4 regions of the Metabacillus dongyingensis genome follow, and region 1 is predicted to be linked to each of the others. Evidence: riboswitches for the same ligand, from Rfam matches in the RefSeq annotation. Region 1 holds a riboswitch; each other region holds the start of a gene.

Region 1 (5,885 bases):
GGAAGTTTTAAAAGGTAGGACAGATTGACATCTATTACTTTTGTGATTGTTTTTTGAAACACATCTGACTTCATCTTGTTACTCCTTTAGTAGTTTTCATTTATATCCTCTATTACATTCTGCCTGATAAGCAGCAAACCCTTTTTTTAAGCAGCAAAAAAGGCCAATTCACTTGGAATTGGCCCTGGGTGTTATGATTTAGCCATTGATAATGAGCTTGGTTCTGCTTGAAATAGCTTCTTTGTAAGCAATGTTTGAAGGATGACAAAGATTCCGCCGATCGTCCAGTATAGGGGCAGTGCAGCAGGTGCTGTCAGAGAAAATACGCCAATCATGATTGGCGACAGATAGCTGAACATCGCCATTTGCTTTCTCTGCGCCTCATCAAGACCAATTAATGAAACCCTTGACTGTAAAAAATAGATCCCGGCAGCTAGAAGGGTCAATGTTAAATCAGGACTGCCCAGATTGAACCATAAAAACGAATGCTCTGCGATTTCAGGAGTTCTTTGAATGGCATAATAAAAGCCTGTCAGAAACGGCAGCTGTATGAGAAGCGGCAAGCACCCTCCCAAAGTAGCCAGCGGGTTAATATTATGCTTTTGATAAATCTTCATCGTTTCCTGCTGAAGCTTCGACTTTGTTTCAGCATCTTTTGCTTTTTTCATTTTTTCCTGCAGTGCTTTTAATTCAGGCTGTGCTTTTTCCATCTTGCCTTTCATATGCATCTGATCTTTTGACTGCTTTAAAGCAAAAGGCAGAAGCACGAATCGGATCAGCAGCGTGACAAGGATAATTGAAAATCCGTAGCTTCCTTGAAACCAGTCCGCAAATGTTGTAAGCAATACAGAGAAGGGATACACAAAATAGTGATTAAAAAAACCAGGTGTCTGGCCTGTAATATCCTGAATGTTTCCATTTGCCTGCTGGCAGCCGCTCAGTAAAATCAGCAGTGTAATTCCTAACAGTATGAGTAATGTTTTCCGTGAAATGAATGCAGCTTTCTTTTCCATTTAAATCCTCCTTGGTGTTTTCCATTTTGAGCTAAACTTCCAAGAAAGATAGTAGATGGTACATCATCACCTGAATCATACTGCCTCATTTGCATGGTAATCCAAAGTGAAATAGCATTTGTTTCATTTTGCATCCGCTGCGGGGAAAATTGATTCTCCTGCTCTTTTTTCATGACCGCCTTTAAAGAAGGATGCTTCTTTAATGATTGATTCAGCAAGTAGCCGAAAGCAAACATGGCTGCTACAGTAAAGAATAAGCTTAACAGCGATAAATATGGCGCCAAATCATGTGTAAATTCTAAGATCATCTGCTGCATTCACCTCCTTTTCATACTCTCAGTATATACTTATAAATAGGAAAAAGAAAGAGGATGACAATACCATGGCACGCCACATTGTTTATTATCCAACAATCATTTACTCCCTTTTTTACTCAAATTTCTCAGGATAAAATGCCCTTGCTAATGTATTAAGTGCTTGAGGGCCGCGAATTCCCTCTGCACCTGCAGTTAGCGGAAGAACCACAAAACGCTTGTTTTTGATAGCTGATACATCTTGAAGAGCAGGATGTGCTAACAAATAAGCTTTCTTTTGTTCCACTGTCGTATTTCCATAGTCCATAATGACAATCACTTCAGGATTTCGTTTCACAACCTCTTCCCAAGTTACGCTTGCCCAGCCTTTTTCAATATCGCTAAAAATATTGTGTCCCCCAGCAAGAGTGATAATATTATTTAAAAAGTTTTGAGCAGAAGTAAATGGCTCTTTTTCACCGCTATCATAAACAAATACGTTAACTGGATCTTCGATGTTGCCTAATTTCGTTTCGATATCGTTCATATCGGTCTTAATGGCAGTGATTAATTCTTCAGCTCTGTCTTCCACTCGAAAGATTTTTCCTATATTGCTGATGTCAGAAAATACATCATCCATGGTAGGTGCTACTATATTTGACGATTCATGAAGATATGCTTTAATACCAAAACTCTCTAGTTCCTCTATAGAACCAACCGCTTCTTCTTTATATGCACTTTCCCAGCCTGCATATACAAAATCAGGTTCTGCTTTTAATAAAACTTCCTGACTCGGATATTCATCAGCAAGGATAGGAACCTTTTCGTATTTTTCCTTCAGCTCCGGTAAAATTTCATCATCTAAATATGCAGTTCCTGCCATTGAATCTTCGAGTCCAAGTGCCAGCATAATTTCAGTAATATGCTGATTTAAACTTACAGCTCTTTTTGGAGCTTCTCTAAACTGAATTTTACGATCCAGATTATTAATTTCTATAACTTCATTTTCAGTTTCTTCTTGTGCTATATCGGTGTTCTCTTGTTCTCCGATCACTTCCGTTTGTTGATTGCAGCCAGAAATAAAAAGAAGCATACAAACCATTAATCCCATTCGTATTTTATCTATTTTAAATTTCATTTTTTCCTCTCCTTTTCCTATAACAATGTTTTTTCTGAAATCTAGTCATATAAAAGACTCTCCGACAAAAAAGTAATATGTGTCTTTTTTGTTAATGGATGTATATTGATATCTGCATTAACTCTGAAGATTTCCTTTAATAATTGTTTTGTCAGTACTTCTTCTGGGGAGCCGTAAGCTGCAATTTCTCCTTGGTGCATAACAAATATACGATCACAGTAATAAGCAGCTAGATTTAAATCATGTAATGCTGCAATAACAGTAATGTTTTTCAGCTTCTGAACTAAATCCATAATTTGTATTTGATGATGTACATCTAAATGATTGGTTGGTTCATCAAGTAAGAGTACCTTGGCTTCTTGTGCAAGAGCTCTTGCAATCATGACCCGTTGTTTTTCACCGCCAGATAATGAAGAAAAACTCCGCTGTTTGAATTCCTGCATTCCAACCTTTTCTAAGGCCAGGTCTATAATGTCTTCATCATGTTTTGTATCTGCTTTAAGAAAGCCTTTGTGAGGGGAACGGCCCATCAATACAATTTCTCTTACTGTGAAATCAAATGTGACAGGTGATTCCTGACTGACAATAGCGAGGTGCTGTGATAACTTACGGGAAGACATTTTATCTATATATTCACCTGAAAGAGTGATAACACCAGCATCTGGTCTTATCACACGAGACATATTTTTTAATAAAGTGGATTTACCGCTTCCGTTTGGACCAATAATACCTGCTACTTCACCAGAATGAATATTCAGATTAACTTCTTTAAGTACTTTTCGTTTTCCAATAGAAGCTGAAATATCTTTTATTGAAACATCCATGCTTAGCCCCCTCCTCCAAATGAATATGAACTCTTGCGTAAAAGCCAAATAAAAAATGGAGCACCGCAAAGAGCTGTTACGATCCCAATTGGCATTTCCTCGGGAGCAATGATAAGTCTTGCAAATAAATCAGCCATCACAAGAAATACAGACCCCATTAAAGCACTGATGGGGATATGCATTTTATGGTCAGATCCAAGGATGAGACGAACAATATGAGGAATCATTAATCCGATAAAACCAATGGCTCCACTGACAGCAACTAAAACCCCTGTTAGTAGTGCAGTAACTAAAATTAATATTTTTCGAAATACTTCTACGTTCAACCCTAAAGTAACAGCTGCCTCTTCCCCCATTAAGAGCAAATTCATATAGCGATACTGGCTCCAAATGAAAATAAAAACAATAACTGTTATTACAAAAGGTATAGGTATGTGCTTCCAGTTTGCTCCTGCCAAGCTTCCCATCATCCAAAACAACGCATCCCTTATCCCTTCTTGACGAGGTGCAGAAATGACGATGAAGCTTGTAAATGCAGATAGAATCATAGAAACTGAAATTCCAGCTAATAGGAGACGTTCAGTTGAAATTCTTCCCCCGACTTGCGACAGTAGAAAAACCAGAACAACTGAAAGAAGCGAGCCTAAAAATGCAGCAAGTGATAATGCATATTGTCCAAACATTGAAAACGCACCAAAGATAATGACTAGTGTAGCCCCAACAGATGCACCCGATGAAACTCCTAGTATATAGGGATCCGCTAACGAATTCCGAACCAAAGCTTGTATTGTTGTACCAGCGATAGTTAACCCGGCGCCTACAATTACTCCTAATATCACTCTTGGAAAACGAATGTTCCAAATGATATTCTCTTCTGCTTTAGACCATGTGACAGGAATCCATTCTTGTAAAATTGGAATTTTATAAGCTATGATTTTCCAAAATGTTGCCGGATGAATTGAAACAGGACCAACCATCACTGCAATCGTTACTACTGTGATAAGAGCAATGACTAAGAGCATAACAATGCTTATATGTTTGTAACCCCCAATGGCTTCCTGCTTATGACTATTAATAGAAATCAACTCCATTCTTCAAAAAACGCTCCTCTGATTCGAAATGCAGAAATTAAGACAAATAAAAAACGCCCACCTAAACCATGAGCGAACTTAAACTAAAACGAGAAAAAGGATACACTTAAAAGCACTCTCTCCATTCCCGCAGTAATAATAAAGGCAGATCTCCTGACTTATGCATCACCCTGCTTTAAGCACTTCCTATAAAATAAAACCATTTAACAGTGCGCGGGGAAGTTCTGGATTCACACCACATTTCCCTATTAAGTCCACCTTAGGACACCTTCACTTCTAAATAATTATTGTTTCAATCACCCTGATGTTTGTTTTCCCCCCATTTATTTTCATAGATAAGCTGTTCTAAAGGATGCCTTTTTTCCCAATTAGCTAATTCTAAAATAGGTTTCTCCGGATATTCATCCGTATAACCAATAGATAGAAGAGCGATAGGATCTATATGAAGAGGGATATCTAAAATGTCACGAATATCATTCTTTTTATAAAAACTTACCCACCCTAAGGCAAGCCCTTCAGCACAAGCTGCCAGCCACATATTTTGAATGGCACAGGCTGTTGAAAGAATATCTGTTTCAGGAATTGAATTTCTCCCTAATACATGTGAACCTCCTCTTGCTGGGTCGCAAGTTACACATATTGTGATTGGAGCTTCTTTTATACCTTCTACTTTTAAACCAAGAAATCTTGTTTCTCTTTCTCCATCATAATGAATAGCTAATGCTCGTCTTTCCTTGTCTGCTGCCCAAGCTAATTTTTCTTTTATTTTTTCAGATGAAATGATTATGAAATTCCAAGGCTGCATAAATCCAACTGAAGGTGCATGGTGAGCAGCGTTTAATATTCTATGTATAATATCTTTAGAAATAGGGACAGACAGAAAGCTTCGAATATCTCTTCTCTTGTAAATCACTTTATAAACAGATTCTTTTTCTTCTTTAGAAAACATAAAATTTCTCTCCTCTATTTTCTAAAAAGTTTTCACTATCTTACATTTTCCGGAATCCCGCAAAACTTCATTGTCAATTATTAAGTCAGTCTAATCAGTCTGATCTATGAAAATAATAGAAAGGTTTCATGTTAGGCTGATTGCTCAACTGGATAATACGTTTAGAAATTGTTTCTGCAATTTCGCCAATATTCTCAAAAGACGGATTCAATAAAACCCCTAGAACAGTGCCGCTGTGAGCGATGATAAGTCCTCCATCGTACTTTAAAGCAAAGCTTTTAAATTCACTAAAATAACGTTTTGGCAATATTTTTTGGTTTATACTGGCGCTTAGTGTCGCTGCTTGACAAACAAAAGACAAATCCTGAAATTCTATTCCTAATTTAACCAAATCATATGCCTTTGAGAAAACGGCTTGATCCTCCTTGCTATATCGTTTGGGCTGTCTGTTAAATTCAAGCGTATTAATTGTTCCTCCTAAATCCATTCCGATCAAAACGAAGGATGGTAAAGGACCTAGCGTCTCTATTAATTGTCCATGAATGTAGTCGTATGCAACCACCTCTTTATACATAAC
Region 2 (5,885 bases), 1.8 Mb from region 1:
CTTCGATTAGCGTTAAACCGTTTTTTTCACACAGTTCAACGACCTTCATCCGTGTGATGCCATTTAAAATCAAGTTATTGGCAGGATGAGTATAAATCACACCGTTCCTTACTCCGTAAAAATTGGATGAAGAGCCTTCCGTTATATGCTTGCCCCTGTGCAGCAGAGCCTCATATGCACCATTTTCAAAAGCTTCCTGCTTTGCAAGGACATTCCCCAGCAAATTCAAACTTTTAATGTCACATCGGAGCCAGCGGACATCCTCCATCAAATGCAGTTTAATTCCTTTTTCCTGTTCTGCTGCAGGTTTTGAACAGGGAATTGGATAGGCCACAATTTGAGGCTTAACGTCTTGCCCGGGGAAAAGGTGCTTCCTCCCTGTTACGCCCCGTGTGATTTGCATATAGACCGCGCCGTCCTGCACTTGATTTTTCCGAAGCAGCTCATTAAGCATCGCCGTTAATTCCTCTGCTGTATTCTGCAGTACAATCTTAATCTCTTTTGCACTTCTGACAAATCGCTCCATATGCTCTTTCATCGCAAAATATGAGCCATTATATACTCTAATAACCTCGTACACACCATCCCCGAATTGATATCCTCTATCCTCAAAGTCAATGGATACTTCGTTTTTCTGTTTAAATTCACCGTTTAAAAGTATGTACATATGAAGGCTCCTTTATTTAGATTGAAAGCTGTTTTCAAAAATAAATCGGATCGAATAAATGTGATTGAATGAAAAACTTCCTCTCCCTATGTTATGATGAAACACGCTGGTCTGTAAAATGGTTTTACATTTTTATTTGAATTTCAGAAGATTTAAGTTGAAATTTCTTTTCCTGTCCATTATGATGAAATTAGCCAAGAACACAACATATTGATATTTAATCAAAACTACAATACTACATATTGAAAAACAACAGCGAGCAAAGGTGCCAATTTATTGGCTTAAAAGGGAATCCGGTGCAAATCCGGAACTGTCCCCGCAACTGTAAGTGTGACGAACTGGGATTACCACTGTACGAGATTGAAGTATGGGAAGGACTCAGCGAAGAATGATCACAAGTCAGGAGACCTGCCATTTGATTGCTAGATAGTTTCGAATTCTTCGGGGACTGAGGAGATGGAACGATGGTTAATAACAGGACTGCTTTCACCCTGTTATTCTATCGTTTGATCCGCTCATGATCCCATGAGCGGATTTTTTTTAGGCATAAAAATTCAGGCTCCCCGTTCAGAACTAGAAGCTGATAATGGCGCTTGCGCTTTTTTATTATTTTTTAGGAGGATGTCAAATGGCAACCACAATGGCAACTATTATTTTTAATGAACTTACACTTGAGAAATCCCCATTTTCAGAAAAACGGATTAAGAATTTCATAGATGAAATCGGACACGACTTTAAAGAGCTTGACCTGGATGATTACAGCACAAGAATCATCCAAAGCATCGATGGCCGCAGTGAATATACAACATCCCAAATCTCCAATCTCCTTATTCTCGAAGGCCTCTCCAATATTAGTGAGCTTGAGCCTCAATGGACTTACTTTTGTGCTCGCATTTATCTAAGAAAGCTTTATAAGGAAGCTGCATTCAACCGCAATCAGCATAATGGATATGATTCGTTTGTGAACTTAATCCAAACACTCACTGATAAGGGCATATACAGTCCGCATTTGCTTAACGCCTATTCACATGAAGAAATAGAAAGCCTCTCTTCCATCATTCAGCCGGAAAAAGACAAGCTGTTTACATATATTGGACTTCGCACTCTGTCTGACCGCTACTTAGCAAGAGATTTTGATAAAAAAATATTTGAACTGCCTCAGGAACGTTATTTGGTCATTGCCATGACGCTAATGGCCAATGAAAAGACAGAGCACCGTCTGCAGCTTGTCAAAGAAGCTTACTGGGCCCTCAGCAATTTGTACATGACCGTTGCTACACCGACGCTTTCAAATGCCGGCAAGCCTGTTGGCCAGCTGTCGAGCTGTTTTATAGATACAGTAGATGATAGTCTGCAAGGAATCTTTGACAGCAATACAGATATTGCAAATCTTTCAAAATCAGGCGGAGGCATCGGAGTTTATTTAGGAAAAATCCGCAGCCGCGGAAGTGACATCAAAGGCTTTAAAGGGGTCTCATCCGGTGTCATCCCATGGATGAAGCAGCTGAATAATACGGCAGTAAGTGTAGACCAGCTCGGTCAAAGGAAAGGAGCCATCGCTGTCTATTTGGATGTGTGGCATAAAGATATCTTTTCATTCCTGGATTCAAAGCTGAATAATGGCGATGAGCGTTTAAGAACTCATGACTTATTTACAGGTGTCTGCTTGCCGGATCTTTTCATGGAGCAGGCGGAAAACCGCGGCGACTGGCATTTATTTGATCCGCATGAAGTCCGTAAAGTGATGGGGTATTCCTTAGAAGATTTTTACGATGAAGGAAAAGGTTTCGGCTCCTTCCGCGATAAGTATTGGGAATGCGTCAATCATCCTGATCTATCTAAACAAACCGTACCTGCTATTGAAATTATGAAAGGCATCATGAAAGGCCAGCTTGAATCAGGCACCCCATTCATGTTTTATCGTGATGAAGTGAATCGCAGCAATCCGAATTCACATAAGGGCATGGTCTATTGCAGCAATCTGTGTACAGAGATAACTCAAAATCAGAGCGCAACGACAATGGATGAGCAATTCACAGAAGACGGAAAAATCATCACCGTTAAAACGCCGGGTGATTTTGTTGTCTGCAATCTGTCATCTATTAATCTTGCAAGAGCTGCCGCTGATGAAGTGCTTGAGCGTCTTATTACCATCCAGGTCAGAATGCTCGATAACGTGATAGATCTGAATGACATACCTGTGATGCAGGCTAAACTCACCAATCAGAAATACCGTGCAGTCGGCCTTGGAACATTCGGCTGGCATCACCTGCTTGCTTTAAAACGTCTGAAATGGGAAGACGAAGAAGCCGTACAGTATGCTGACAAGTTATATGAAGAGATTGCCTTTTACACGATCCAGGCAAGTATGAAGCTTGCTGCTGAAAAAGGAGCCTATCCAGTTTTTGAGGGATCAAAATGGCATACCGGAGAGTATTTCGAAAGCAGAGATTACACTTCGGAAAATATGCCATGGGATGAATTAAAACAGCAGGTTATGGAAAAAGGGCTTCGCAACGGCTACTTGATGGCTGTGGCGCCAAATGCTTCTACCTCCATTCTTGCTGGCAGTACAGCGAGCATCGATCCAATTTTCCAAAAAATGTACTCTGAAGAGAAAAAGGATTATAAAATACCTGTTACTGCTCCAGATTTAAATGCCGAAACCACATGGTACTATAAGTCAGCCTATTTCATTGATCAAATGTGGAGCATCAGGCAGAATGCCGCAAGACAAAAGCATATTGATCAATCGGTTTCGTTTAATTTTTATGTACAGAACACGATAAAAGCAAAAGAATTGCTGAACTTGCACCTATCAGCCTGGAAGGCAGGTTTAAAGACCACCTATTATGTCCGGTCTACTTCAAGTGCCATAGAAGACTGTGAGTCTTGCGCGAGCTAAAAGGAGAGAAAAATCATGACACATTCATTGAAAGCAAGGTCAATTATGGATGCAGGGGCACCAAACCGGTCCACAGCCATTATTAACGGCAGCAGCTCCAATGTATTGAACTGGGACGATGTTTCCTATCCCTGGGCTTACGCAAAATATAAAAAAATGCTGGCAAACTTCTGGACACCCTTTGAAATTAATATGTCCGGCGATATTAAGCAGTTCCCTCAATTATCAAAAGAAGAGCAGGATGCTTTTCTGAAAATCATCGGTCTGCTCGCACTGCTTGACAGCATCCAGACCGATTATGCAGGAAAGGTCTCGGAATATATAACAGATTCAAGCATTAACGCATTGATGATCATGCTCGCACAGCAGGAAGTCATCCATAATCATTCATACTCTTATGTTCTGTCAAGCATTGTTCCGAAGCATGTGCAGGATGAAGTATTTGAATATTGGAGAAGCGAACCCATTTTAAGAAAACGGAACGAGTTTGTCACGAATGGATATCAGGACTTTGCTGAAGAGCCGAACGTCAGCAATCTTCTTAAATCCATTGTGTATGATGTCATTCTTGAAGGTCTGTTTTTTTACTCAGGTTTTGCTTATTTCTACAACCTTGCCCGCAATCAAAAAATGGTCGCGACAAGCACGATGATTAACTACATTAACCGTGATGAACAAATACACGTAGATTTGTTTGTAAAAATATTCAAAGAAGTTCTGCGCGAGTACCCGGAATATCATACAGAGGAACTCGCAGCTTTTGTCAAAGAAACCTTTATGGAAGCTGCAGCTCTTGAAATTGAGTGGGGACGCTTTATCATAGGCAATAAAATAGACGGAATTCATATGAAGGACGTTGAGGATTATATAAAATTTTATGCAAATGTCAGGTGCAATCAGCTTGGCTTTGAACGCCCATTTGAGGAAAACCGGACAAATCCGCTGAAGTGGATCAAAGCTTATGAAGAAGTAGATCTCGGAAAGTCTGATTTCTTTGAGCAAAAATCACGTCAGTATACGAAAGTCAACTCCATCGACAACGGATTTGATGACCTATAATATATAACAAAACAAATAAACCGTCTTTTAAAGGCGGTTTATTTGTTTGCCGCTTTTAGATAAAAAGTGATACAAAATGATTTTATATCCGTTATCCTATATATACGATGAAGGACATCTCCAGAAGTTCAAATTGCGACTATTGATGATATCCTTTAATTTATGAAAGAATGATCAAATTAGAGGAGATTGGGAAATGACACTTGAAAACGGCCCAACAGGTTACTTCTTCCTTCAGCAGCTGCCTTGCTTTTCGCATCACATCTCGGAAACGGCTATTTCTTAAAACAAATGTCAGATAATCCTCCAATAGAGCAGCATTCAGCAGCGAAGATTTGAAAAAAAAAGTTGCACTTGCCCCGGTAGATGAGCAAATGAATAGCGTAACGGCAATGGCCTCACTGATGAAAAACGATTCAAAAGAAATGGTCATCCTTCAGGCTGAACAGCTGAAGCAGCTGAAAGACGGCGAAGTCTATCAAATCTGGCAGATTGAGAATAAAAATCCAGTCGCAGCCGGTTCATTCGTTCCAGATTCATCCGGACATGGTGCCGTCATGTACGAAATGAACCTGGAAGGCGAGCTCAATTGGGATACAATAGCCATAACGATATGAACCAAAAGCAGGAAACAAAGCTCCTGAAGGTGCTGTGGTTCTTGCTTCACAGCTATAACCACTTAGAGAGAGTACGGTGTACCGTACCCTCTTTTTTATATGCCAAAACTATATTTTCTGAATCTTCTAACAGAAATCAAAAAAGAGACTATCCGCTAAGATAGTCTCCCCATTTATTGTCCATGAAAGTTGTTCATATCCCGATTGCAATTATGAATCTCCTGTTCTGCTTTTATTGCTCAGCTTTAGGATCTGGGTAATAAACATTTTACCTTTCTTCTTCGTTTCGTTCATAAATCTCTGATCCAACAATCAGGGCAAACCATACCTTTTTTCACTAGAGACAAAATCATCAAGGATTCACACGGTGTCTTAAAACGGCTGATTCTTACTTTACTTCTTCCTCTTCCGCTTTTTCAATTAAAGTTGCTTCGTACATTTCTTCATCCGTCTGCACTTTAATACTTTCTTCCACACGAATTCTTCCTTTACCCATTTTATCTCCTCCTTTATTGATATCATAATTAATCTGAAAATTTAGTAAATGATGATTTATCCCTATTTATTTGACTATTTATTGAATCCCGACTAGGTTAAGGGCAAAATTCATCGTTCTTTTAATGGAGATTTTCGACTC
Region 3 (5,885 bases), 640 kb from region 1:
GGGACGATTCTCGTCACCAATCCCCCTGCTGAACGGTTTCTTCAGTCCTGGTACTACGAACAAAAAATGCAAATTAATGAGGGAGAGGAAATCCCTCCAGTAGCAAAAGAATTATTTCAAAGAGTTGTCAGCACAGAGAGAGAACACATAGTCGAGGTCAATCTGCAGGGCAGAAGCTGGGTGATGGTTATGAGCCCTCTCTATAACCAGTCATATGTTCGGGGTGCAGTTGCTGTTCTCAGAGATATGACAGAAGAGAGAAGGCTGGATAAGCTGCGGAAGGATTTTATTGCCAATGTAAGTCATGAGCTGAGAACGCCGATTGCCATGCTGCAGGGATACAGTGAAGCGATCGTCGATGACATTGCAAGCTCTGAAGAAGAGAAAAAGGAGATTGCACAGGTAATCTACGATGAATCGCTGCGCATGGGAAGACTTGTTAACGATTTACTGGACCTGGCAAGAATGGAAGCCGGTCACATTTCTCTGAATTTAGAACGAATCTCGATTCATGAGTTTATTGAAAAAATCAACCGAAAATTCCAGGGACTTGCAAGGGACAAAAAAATTACGTTAACCTCTTCATTTTCGATAGATGACCCTGAGTTTGTTTTAGATCCCGATAAAATTGAGCAGGTTTTGACGAATCTTATTGATAATGCGATCAGGCATACGCTTGAAGGGGGATCTGTTGAAATTCATGTTCAAACCGTTGCAGGCGGCATGAAAATAGATGTAAAAGACACAGGTACAGGTATTGTAGAAGAAGATCTGCCTTTTGTCTTTGAACGGTTTTATAAAGCAGATAAAGCAAGAACGAGAGGCCGTTCGGGCACGGGACTTGGCCTCGCGATTGCAAAAAACATCGTAGATGCCCATTCCGGCACGATCAATGTACACAGCAAGGTAAATGAAGGTACAGCATTCAGCTTCTATTTGCCTCGAAAAAGCGATCTTTCTGATAGAACGTGACGAAAATTCTTGTTTCATAAGGAACGCCTTATAAAATTACTGTTGAAGACCTGAGTCATTTTATGTAAAATAAGACTGAATTAAAAATCGTATATTTTGAGATATAGGTGCTTTACGCTTAATAGGGAATCGGGTGCAATGCCTGAACTGTCCCCGCAACTGTATTTGCCGACGAAACTTTGGTTAAACCACTATATAATCAGATGGCTCTCTTGCTGTTTATTATATGGGAAGGTTCAAGTGGAGAATGAAGCAAAAGTCAGTAGACCTGCCGGAATCTCTTACATTGTTTGTATTCTTCGGGGGTTGAGCATAGAAACGGCAGGATTTATGTTTCATTGCATACAATCTGTTTCTTATTATGCCGTTTATTAAGCCCATCTGCAGATGGGCTTTTTGTTTTGTGGTTTCATGTTTCACCAAATAGTTACATACAGATGAAGGAGAGATTAGTTGTGAATAAATTTTTAAGCTTACTGTCTGTTTTATTTTTAGCGCTGCTTGCAGCTTGCGGAAATACAGCAGAGGAGCCGAAGAAGGAAGCTCAGGGATCAGAGCAGGCCGCTGAAAATGGAGAAAAAGCAGAAGAGACAAAAGCTGTTGTTACACTGACTAAAAACGAAATGGCAGAGAAAGTTGATTCAAAAGAAGTATCTTTTGAAGAAGGGCAGACTCTGATGGATGCAATGAAAGCGAATTTTGAAGTGGAAGAAGCTGGAGGGTTCATCAGCGGAATTGATGGAATGATGGCAAGCGATAAGGATAAAACCTACTGGCACTTAATCGTAAATGGAGAAGATGCGATGACTGGTGCTAATGAAATCGAGCTGAAAGATGGAGATAAAGTAGAGTTCGATTTAAGAAAATATGAGTAATCCTGGATCACGTTATGACAACTAGAAGAATCAGTCTGCTTTCCCTGCTGATTGCTTTATCAGTTGTAGGGCGAATGGCCTTTCAATTTGTTCCGAACGTCCAGCCAATGACAGCGATTATTCTGATTACTTCAATCCTAATTGGTCCTGTAAATGGCATGATTGTAGCCGTATTAGGCTGCTTCTTGAGCAATTTGCTGCTCGGAATGGGAACATGGACAATCTGGCAAATGCTCGCATGGGGTACACTCGCGTTATTATCAGGTTTTTTAGGCAAATTTGTGAAATCAAATCGTCTGATCATCTTTACACCCATTTCTGTATTGTCGGGTTATCTTTTCGGGTTTGTTGTATCACTGAATATGTTTGTATTAACTGACCATGGCTTAGCTTATTACCTTGCAGGCTTGCCTTTTGATACAGCACATGCAATCGGAAATGGAATTTTCTTTCTTCTGCTTTATCCTGTTATGCGAAAAACGTTTGAGTATTACTTGAATAAGAAGGATTATGGCATAACAATGCAATAAGAAAAATGGTAAAATAAAAGAGCGATTAGATTCGCTCTTTTTATTTTAAACCCTAAAGGAGCTGCTTAAAATTGAATCTGTATACGAGAACTGGCGACAAAGGGAAAACAAGTATAATTGGCGGCCGTGTCGACAAAGATGACTTAAGAGTCGAGGCATACGGCACAATTGATGAAGTAAATTCATTTGTCGGACTTGCCATGACGTGGCTTCATGAAGAAAAACTGATTGACTTGTATCATGAATTTGAAAAGATCCAGCATGAACTGTTTGATTGCGGCAGTGATCTTGCGGTTATACATGGCAAACAGAAGCATCCCTATAAAACAACAGCTGAAATGATTGCATTTTTAGAAGAAAGAATCGATCATTATTCTGCTGAAGCTCCTCCGCTGCAGCGATTTATCCTTCCCGGAGGCACACAAGCAGCATCCGCGATACATATTGCAAGAACAGTAGCCAGAAGAGCTGAACGCTGCATCGTTTCCCTGCAGAAGCAGACGGAGATTAATGAACACGTATTAACATATATGAATAGATTGTCAGATTACTTCTTTGCTGCTGCAAGAGTCGCGAATGCGAGGCTTGGCTCTAAAGATGTAGAATACGAAAGAAGCGCAATCGTATTTACGAAGCCTAAACAATCATAAAATAGCTGGAAATAAAGGAAGGGAGCACCTTCCTTTTTATACGTTCAGGAATTTATAAAAGTCAAAAGGCTGTGGATTATATAATAAAGATATCTGCGTTCGGAGCCGGCGCCGATGCCTAGATGCGTGTCAGAACGAATCCGCCAAAAAAGTCACAAACGGACTTTTCTTGCGGATTCTTATCTGTCATGCTTGAGCTAAACGGGCGCTTGAACTTTTCTTGAACAGATATATAGTGAATAATATGTAACTTTTTATAAAACAAAATCGACTAATGGTGTGATCGGAGGTACATTCATGGAAGAGGCCTTTCAGAGGATCTATGAAAAATATCATGGAGATATTTTTCAATTTTTATTTTATATGGTAAAAAATCGTGAGCAGGCTGAAGACCTCGTTCAGGAAGTATATATCCGCATTTTAAAATCCTATGACAGCTTTGAAGGCAGAAGCAGTGAAAAAACGTGGATTTTTTCTATAGCAAGGCATGTTGCCATTGACTTTTTCAGAAAGCAAAAAACATTGAAGCAAAGAATTCTTGAAACATTTGACTGGGACCGGCAGCAAATAAAGGATGTTCAGCCATTGCCTGAGGAAATTGCCGCTCAAAATGAAGAATTGCAGGGAATTTACCGTTCTCTTGACAGCTGTACAGTAGATCAGCGCTCTGTCATCATTCTCCGTTATCTTCAAGGGCTGTCCATTGCTGAGACTGCGGCTGCACTTGGCTTTACTGAGAGTAAGGTGAAGACCACACAGCACAGAGCATTAAAAGCATTAAAAAAACATTTGGCAGACCATAATGTGAGGGAGGAGGGGATTTTAAAGGGATGAACAAATCAAATTGGAATGAAGAACAAATTGCAAAAGCCATAAAAAAGCTTCCGGTGATTGAAGATAAACGGACTTCTGCCGAAATTTATGCCCGATTGCCGAAAAATGAATATAAACACAGAAAGCCCTGGGTGACACCTGCTTTCGCAAGCATCGCCGCACTTTTAATTCTCTTATTGATATCGCCATACTTCCTTAATCAGCTCGGAGTAAATGAAAGCAAATCAGATTCAAGCATGGACAAAGCAAGTTATGAACAAGCAGAGCAATCCATCCAGGACTCAAGTTTAAAGAGTGAATCTAACCTTTACGTTCAGTCTGAAAAAACCACATTTGTTGCCCGTCCCGAAGACCAGGTTTCAATTGTCACTCTTGCATATCCTGATCAGCAAGTTCAAAACATGATTCCAGTCAGCGTTAAAATGGAGAAGAGTGAAGATTATCTGAATTTATTTCAATCGGCTCTTTCAGCATTTGATCCAGCACAGCTCGGCTTGAGTTCTTCTTCTTTAACGGGAACTAACCTTGATTATGCGGAAGGGACGACTTCTAAGCTTTTAATCGACGTGAACGAAAATTCTTTTGCTCAGTCCTCTTCAGAAACAGACAACAAACTTTTTACTGAAGGCATTGAAGAGTCTTTCCGCTGGCAGGGCGTGGAAGAAGCAGAGTACTATAAAAACGGAGAGAAAGGAATAGAGCTTGGTGCATATGGCTTCCAGGAAGGGATGAAACTGGACAAATTCAAAAGAAAAGCTTATTTCCTATATCAGGAGAGCATAGAAGCGCCTAAACTCCTTGCACCTTCCCTTCTCCCATTCGAAAAGCTGTCTGAGGCATTGTCCGCAATGAAAGGCAATGGAACGCTCGGGCTTAAGCCTGTCATCGAAAAAACAGTGGTCATTAAAGAGATTGAAGAAAAAAATCATAACGTAACAATTGAGTTTACAGATGAATCAACAATTGATGATAATGAATCAGATACTCTGATGCTTGAAGCCATTCTCATGACAGCTAAAGAGTTTGGATATGAGAATGTGAAGTTTGAAGGAATAAATGTAGACAGAGTCGGAGATATGAATGTTACAGAAGCAGTGCCTGTGCCATTTTCTCCAAATCCTGTAGAATTAAATGAATAAAGAGATGTGAAGACCGCAGCAGGAATGCTGCGGTTTTTTCTTTTGGATTGGAAGATGCCGAGCCTGTTAACTTCACCATTTTGCTGAAAAAGCAGATCCTTTTCGCAAATAATCCGATATATCCCGCAGAAAAATCATATTTCGCACTAAAAAAAGGGCCAAACAAGTTTCATGTATGTTTGCCTCAATAGAGAAAAAAGTAAACAAGCAGTTTCATAAAAAAATCTCATTTCAAAAAGTAGATAAAGTTATAGAAAATATACAGGATTAATCCTGCTTGACGCACTTATCAAAACAAGGATGGTCTTTGTAAAGGCAATCTTCATGTATGAAATGGAAATCCCTGCATAATACTAGTATTGGTCATTTTTTGACAAACAAGTATCTAGGGGGAAGTTATGTTAGATTTGTTAAGAAGATTATCAATCGCATTAATAGTCGGAGTATGCATTGTTCTATTATTCGTAAGCGGAACGCAGGCAAAGGCCGAAGAAAGAGCAAATGCTGTAAAATGGTCAAGCCCGATAAAGGGTACGATTACAGATACATTTGGAACAAGAAGCGGCAAGCATAAAGGGATTGATATAGCAGCTCCTGAAGGCACAATCATTCAGTCAGTGCAGGAGGGCCTTGTTACGAAATCCTATTATTCAGATACATATGGACATGTTGTATTTATTCATCATCCTGAAGGCTATGAAACAGTCTATGCTCATTTAAGCAAAAGGTCAGTCTCGGAAACTGCTAAAGTGGAGAAAGGACAGGAAATTGGCATTATTGGAAATACCGGGGTTTCCAGAGGGACACATCTTCATTTTGAAGTACATAAGGAAAAGTGGACTTACGATAAAAAAAATGCTGTTGATCCATTTCTGATGGTGGCTG
Region 4 (5,885 bases), 230 kb from region 1:
GCAGCTGTTTTTTCTTCTGCGATTTAAGTCTTTAAATTCTGCTTCAAGAAATTCTGCCTGATGGTGTGAGAGCTTAATCGTTACTTCATTGTTATTTTCATCTGCAGCTTTCAAAAGAACATAGCTATCTACAGAATCACGTAATGTGACATTGCTGAGTGTCAAATTCATATTGTTCAGTTCATATCTTGCTTTCATAGCTGAAAGGAACCTCCAGTGGTCATTTAGATTATATATACTATTTTATAGGTATGGAAAGAAAAGCACAACGAAGCTGATGAATTAATGAAAGAGAACAAGCGAAAGACTCTGCTGGACAAAATGTAACATTTCATCATTATTCTTTTTACATAACGAAACATGTAATAAGAGGATTTTTCCTATACTATTAATACAGAATATTCTACTAATTATTAAGGAGGAATATTTTTGGCTGATAAAACTCTGACAATAAACAAAGCACGGCTTGAAGAAAGAATAAATGCCCTTGCACAGATAGGAAAAATCAGTGAGACCGGAGTTTGCAGGCTTGCCCTGTCTCCAGAAGACAAAGAAGCAGTCGAAACAGTAAAAGGCTGGATGGAAGAAGCAGGATTAACAGCAAGAATTGATCACTTTGGAAATTTAATCGGACGGCTTGAAGGAAGGAATCCTGAAGCTCCCGTATTAATGATTGGTTCACATATTGATTCACAGCCGTATGCAGGCAGATTTGACGGTGTAATCGGTGTTTTAGGTGCACTGGAGGCCGCTCAAACATTGAAAGAGCTGAATATTACTCCCAATATGCCAATTGAAATCGTCGCATTTTGTGATGAAGAGGGCTGCCGTTTTAATAAAGGGTTGTTTGGAGTAAGGGGTATCCTCGGCAAACTGGAAGAAGGGGAGTTAGACCGGACAGATAAAAGTGGAATCACTCGAAAAGAGGCATTGATTGAATTTGGATGTGATCCCGAAAAATTTAAGGACTCAGAATATCCTTCTGGAGGCATTTCCGCATTTATAGAGCTCCACATTGAACAAGGGCCGATTCTTGAAGCAAAAGATACACCTGTTGGAATCGTTACAGGAATATCAGGACCATTATGGCTGACGGTAGAACTTGAGGGCTTTGCAGGACACGCAGGATCTGTTCCCATGCATATGAGGCAGGATGCGCTTGTAGGAGCTGCAAAAATTGTTGTTGCCCTTAATGAATTAACAAGCGAGGATGTCACTGCGCCTACAGTCGGTACAGTCGGAAGCATGAAAATCTTCCCAGACTCGCGAAATATCATTCCGGAAAAAGTCAGCTTTACAATTGATTTAAGAGATATTGAGATTGAAAGACGCGATTTTATTGAAAATCTGCTGAGAAAAAAAATCCACACAATTTCTGAACTGCATGGATTAACTTATACCATTTCAGAAGATACAAATAGTGAACCGCGGTATTGCTCTGAAAGAATCATGAAGATAATGAAAAATGAGAGTTCACATATCGGACTGAATCCGATTGAATTGATGAGCGGACCTTTTCATGATTCATTAGCGATGTCGTACGAATGTGAGTATGGGATGATCTTTGTCCGCTGTAAAGACGGTATCAGCCATAATCCTAAAGAGTATTCAACGATGGAGGATATCTCAATTGGAACGGAGCTATTATACAGAACGGCTATGAAAATGGCTTTAGATTAAATAATGAAAATAGTAATGGTAAAGCTATATAAAGAGCGCCAAAGTGGATAATTATTCATTTTGGTGTTTTTTGATAGAAAAATACCGGCCTTTAGAAGCAACTTGATGTATTTTAATACATCCATGTCAAATAAGGCAGCAATTTCTTTTGACTTAAGATTCCTTATGAATCATAATCAAAATGGAAAAAGTCAGACAAAGAATACATAAAAAAGATTGAAAGCGGTGTATCGAAATGAAGAAAAAAATTGCTCTATCATGGAGCGGCGGCAAAGATGGCTGTATGGCACTGCATATGCTCATTGGCCAAGGTCATGAAATTGCATGTCTTATAACCACTGTACCTATTGAGCTAGAGAGAACGTTCGGACATGGCGAGAAAATGGAAGCAATACTAAAACAAAGCGAAGCCTTAGGTATTCCTGTGCATTTTATTAGATGCACATTTAAGGGATATACTCAAAGTTTTATAGACTCACTTAAAGATTTGAAGAATAAATATCAACTTACTAGCGCAGCTTTCGGAGATTTATATCTTGATGAACACCGCAGCTGGGGAGAAAATACGGCAGACTCAGCTGGCTTAGAAGCACTGTATCCGTTATGGATGAAGAAGGATGAAGCTGCGCAAGCCCTTCAAGATTTTGCAGATAGCGGATACAAAGCAGTCATCATCAGAACTCAGGATAATGTGCTTGATGACACATGGCTCGGCCAGGAAATTGATCAGCAGCTAATAGAAAGAATGAAGTCCACACCGATATGTCCAATGGGTGAGGCAGGAGAGTATCATACCTTTGTGTATGATGGGCCGCTATTTAAAAGACTGATCAAACTGCAATTTGGCGAGAGAATTCAAATGGAAACAACAACTCGCCTGGAGCTGGAGGATTTAAGCCTAATCGAGAAATAGCCTGACTTAATGAGTTCATTTTCAGCTACAAAAAAGAAGTTGATGACATTTCCAGATTTATAGATTACAATGAACAAAAAATATGATTTCTTTAAAAGTGCCTGATGAGATCAGGATAATAGGGAAACCGGTCAGAATCCGGTGCAGCCCCCGCTACTGTAAGCGCAGATTCAGTTGAAACGCCACTGACTTTTCAAGTTGGGAAGGTTCAATAGAAAATGAAGCGCAAAGCCAGGAGACCTGCTTTTAATGATTGATTGCTTGTTTTTCGGTGGGAAGAATAAGTCAGGTACCCTTAGTGTGTATGACTTTGCTTATTAAAGGCCTTGACTGACTTCCATTCAGTTCAAGGTCTTTTTTATGTTTATAGACGAAAAGAGGAGATGAGTGAATGACAGGGAAAGATCAAAAAGGAAGATTGCTTGTTTATACGGGTAATGGCAAAGGAAAAACAACAGCATCCATCGGTCTTGCTGTCCGTGCGATTGGAAGAGGTATGAAAGTATCCATCCTGCAGTTTATAAAATCACCTGAGAGAACCTACGGTGAAAAAAACGTGCTTGAAAAACTCAACGGTGCTGAAATCCATCAGCTTGGAGCAGGATTCACTTGGACTAAAACACCAGATGTGCACCGGAAAGCTTTAAAATCAGCCTGGCAAATCGCCAAGGAAAAGATTTTGAGCGGAGAGTATGATGTCGTCATTCTTGATGAAATCAATAATGCGCTTGCTATTCATACGTTTCCGATCGATGACGTGCTGCCTATTGAGGATGTCATACATACGATTCAAAACCGCCCAAATCATGTTCATATTGTTTTGACAGGAAGAGATGCAAAGGATGAAATAAAGGAAATCGCTGACCTTGTGTCTGTTATCAATGTGGAAAAGCATTACTACGAAGAAGGTGTAGATGCCATCTATGGAATTGAATACTAATGAGCCAAAATCATTAAAACTGATGATTCAGGGTACACACTCAGACGCTGGAAAAAGCATGTTCGTTACGGCACTATGCCGGATATTTCGAGAGGACGGCTATAGAACAGCGCCTTTTAAATCACAAAATATGGCTCTGAATTCTTACATTACCAGTGATGGCAAGGAAATAGGCAGAGCTCAGGGAATTCAGGCCGAAGCTGCCGGAATTGAAGCCACAACTGATATGAATCCGATCCTAATTAAACCTTCAAAAGATATGGAGTCTCAGGTCGTTTTTCACGGGAAGCCCTATGCAAATATGAAGGCATCCGAGTACAGAGAGGACTTTTTCCAATTAGGTCTTGAGGCGATTAGAGAATCGCTGATGAAACTGTCGGACAAATACGAGGTCATTGTGATAGAAGGAGCAGGTTCTCCTGCAGAGGTTAATTTAAATGACCGAGAGCTTGTCAATATGAGAGTAGCAGCAATTGCAGAAGCTCCAGTGATTTTAATCGGAGATATTGACAAAGGAGGCGTTTTCGCCAGTCTGGTCGGGACCCTTCAGCTCATTAGCGAGTGTGACCGGAAGCGGATTATAGGTGTCATCATCAATAAATTCAGAGGGGACCTTTCACTGCTTCAGCCGGGATTGGACTGGTTTGAAGAATATACGGGGCTGCCGGTACTTGGAGTTGTTCCATTTTTGCCTGACCTTGAAATAGATGGGGAAGATTCCCTTGTTTTAAGCCAGTATTCAAATGGTACCAATCACGATGCAGAACTTGACGTAGCTGTTCTTTCATATCCGAGATTATCCAACTTTACAGATATCGATCCGTTAAGACTGGAGCCTGATGTGAATATCCGTTTTGTTAAAAAAGCTGTGCATTTTGGAAATCCTGATCTCATTATTTTGCCTGGAACCAAAAACACAGCTGAAGACCTGCTGTTTCTTAAGCAAACAGGACTCTTTGACAAAATAAGATCTGCTTATGAAAAAGGAACTCAACTAGCAGGCATTTGCGGAGGCTATCAAATGCTCGGCGAAAAGCTGATGGATCCAAACGGCGTTGAATCAGATCATCAGGAACTTGGTGGACTTGGTATTTTCCCTGTAAATACAACCATCTTATCCGAAAAGAAAACCATCCGCTCTGAGGGCTATTGCTCACTAAAAGATTTTGGCAGAATTTCTTTATCAGGGTATGAGATCCATATGGGACAAACAGCATCAACAAGGAAAGCAGAACCTTTTTCAGTCCTCTCCGGAACAGAGGAAGGCTGTACCGCTCGAGATGGCCAGGTGTTCGGCACGTACTTGCATGATGTTTTTCATAACGATGAATTCAGATGGCTTTATTTGAATAAGCTCCGTCAGAAAAAAGGCCTGAAGCCGATTGAGCGCTCGCTCCGCTTTCGTGCTTTTAAAGAAAGCGAATACGACAGACTTGCTGCCCACGTTAAAGGCTCTATTCAAATGAAAAAGATATATTCAGCAATGAAAACGTTTTTTTATAAGGAGGTGAAATAGAAATGATTGATATTTATCAGCAGATAGATGCGATAGAGCCTGTCAGTAAACAAAAAGGGATTGAAGCATTAGCCTACATACATTCCTTAACAAAGCCAATGAACAGCCTTGGTGAAATAGAAAAAATTGCTGTGCAGCTTTCAGAAATCACAACTGATGTAAAACCTGAAGTATTTCCCCCGGGTGTAATCGTCTTTGCTGCAGACCACGGAGTAGCAGAGGAAGGGGTCTCTGCCTATCCTCAAGAGGTGACTGCTCAGATGGTAAACAATTTTCTGAGCGGAGGGGCAGCCATAAACGTTTTTACAAAACGGATAAATGGGTTACTGGAAATCGTAGATGCAGGAGTGAAAACAGATATTCCGGGAGTCCGTTCTGAAAAGATCGGCTATGGAACAAAAAATTTCGCGGTTGAACCTGCCATGACAAGAAAGGAAGCAATCCGTTCACTGGAATTGGGAATGGAAAGGGCTGAAGCTATGATAAAAAATGGCGCAAGGCTCCTGATCCTAGGAGAAATGGGCATTGGCAATACAACATCAAGCAGTGCCATTGCAGCCGCCCTGAGCGTGTTAAAGCCTGAGGATATCACGGGAAGAGGAACAGGAATTGAGTCGAAGCAGGTTGCTTATAAAGCCGAGGTTATTAAAAAAGCTCTAAATAAGCTGAAGCCTGACGCCAATGACCCGATCGATGTTCTTTCTAAGGTAGGCGGTTTTGAAATCGGAGCGATGACAGGCGCCATGCTTTACGCAGCATCTAAAAAAATTCCGGTTATTTTAGATGGATTTATATGCACAACGGCTGCGCTCGTTGCTTCAAAATTAAATCGGCAT

Evidence for each region. Region 1 has a riboswitch for cobalamin ahead of K8L98_RS13630 (FecCD family ABC transporter permease). Riboswitches for the same ligand answer to the same signal wherever they lie in the genome.
Region 2: another riboswitch for cobalamin. It lies ahead of K8L98_RS04570 (ribonucleoside-diphosphate reductase subunit alpha); the one in region 1 lies ahead of K8L98_RS13630 (FecCD family ABC transporter permease).
Region 3: another riboswitch for cobalamin. It lies ahead of K8L98_RS16735 (DUF4430 domain-containing protein); the one in region 1 lies ahead of K8L98_RS13630 (FecCD family ABC transporter permease).
Region 4: another riboswitch for cobalamin. It lies ahead of cobO (cob(I)yrinic acid a,c-diamide adenosyltransferase); the one in region 1 lies ahead of K8L98_RS13630 (FecCD family ABC transporter permease).

The regions. Positions count from the first base shown of each region.
Region 1 covers NZ_CP082944.1:2,745,713-2,751,597, forward strand. The annotation lists gene K8L98_RS13605 (carboxylesterase family protein) at 1-74, opposite strand, end outside; gene yidC (membrane protein insertase YidC) at 192-1,013, opposite strand; gene K8L98_RS13615 (hypothetical protein) at 962-1,321, opposite strand; gene K8L98_RS13620 (ABC transporter substrate-binding protein) at 1,443-2,444, opposite strand; gene K8L98_RS13625 (heme ABC transporter ATP-binding protein) at 2,486-3,268, opposite strand; gene K8L98_RS13630 (FecCD family ABC transporter permease) at 3,271-4,359, opposite strand; cobalamin riboswitch at 4,486-4,646, opposite strand; gene bluB (5,6-dimethylbenzimidazole synthase) at 4,652-5,308, opposite strand; gene K8L98_RS13640 (GHMP family kinase ATP-binding protein) at 5,403-5,885, opposite strand, start outside.
Region 2 covers NZ_CP082944.1:896,496-902,380, reverse strand. The annotation lists gene dat (D-amino-acid transaminase) at 1-667, opposite strand, end outside; cobalamin riboswitch at 915-1,097, shown strand; gene K8L98_RS04570 (ribonucleoside-diphosphate reductase subunit alpha) at 1,296-3,572, shown strand; gene K8L98_RS04565 (ribonucleotide-diphosphate reductase subunit beta) at 3,588-4,631, shown strand; gene K8L98_RS04560 (anti-sigma factor domain-containing protein) at 4,967-5,248, shown strand; gene K8L98_RS04555 (YhdX family protein) at 5,637-5,744, opposite strand.
Region 3 covers NZ_CP082944.1:3,389,966-3,395,850, reverse strand. The annotation lists gene K8L98_RS16740 (ATP-binding protein) at 1-972, shown strand, start outside; cobalamin riboswitch at 1,061-1,262, shown strand; gene K8L98_RS16735 (DUF4430 domain-containing protein) at 1,428-1,847, shown strand; gene K8L98_RS16730 (ECF transporter S component) at 1,862-2,377, shown strand; gene K8L98_RS16725 (cob(I)yrinic acid a,c-diamide adenosyltransferase) at 2,449-3,027, shown strand; gene sigX (RNA polymerase sigma factor SigX) at 3,325-3,861, shown strand; gene K8L98_RS16715 (hypothetical protein) at 3,858-5,000, shown strand; gene K8L98_RS16710 (M23 family metallopeptidase) at 5,399-5,885, shown strand, end outside.
Region 4 covers NZ_CP082944.1:2,513,702-2,519,586, reverse strand. The annotation lists gene K8L98_RS12540 (hypothetical protein) at 1-198, opposite strand, end outside; gene K8L98_RS12535 (M20 family metallo-hydrolase) at 430-1,680, shown strand; gene K8L98_RS12530 (Dph6-related ATP pyrophosphatase) at 1,916-2,593, shown strand; cobalamin riboswitch at 2,672-2,855, shown strand; gene cobO (cob(I)yrinic acid a,c-diamide adenosyltransferase) at 2,985-3,533, shown strand; gene K8L98_RS12520 (cobyric acid synthase) at 3,517-5,049, shown strand; gene cobT (nicotinate-nucleotide--dimethylbenzimidazole phosphoribosyltransferase) at 5,052-5,885, shown strand, end outside.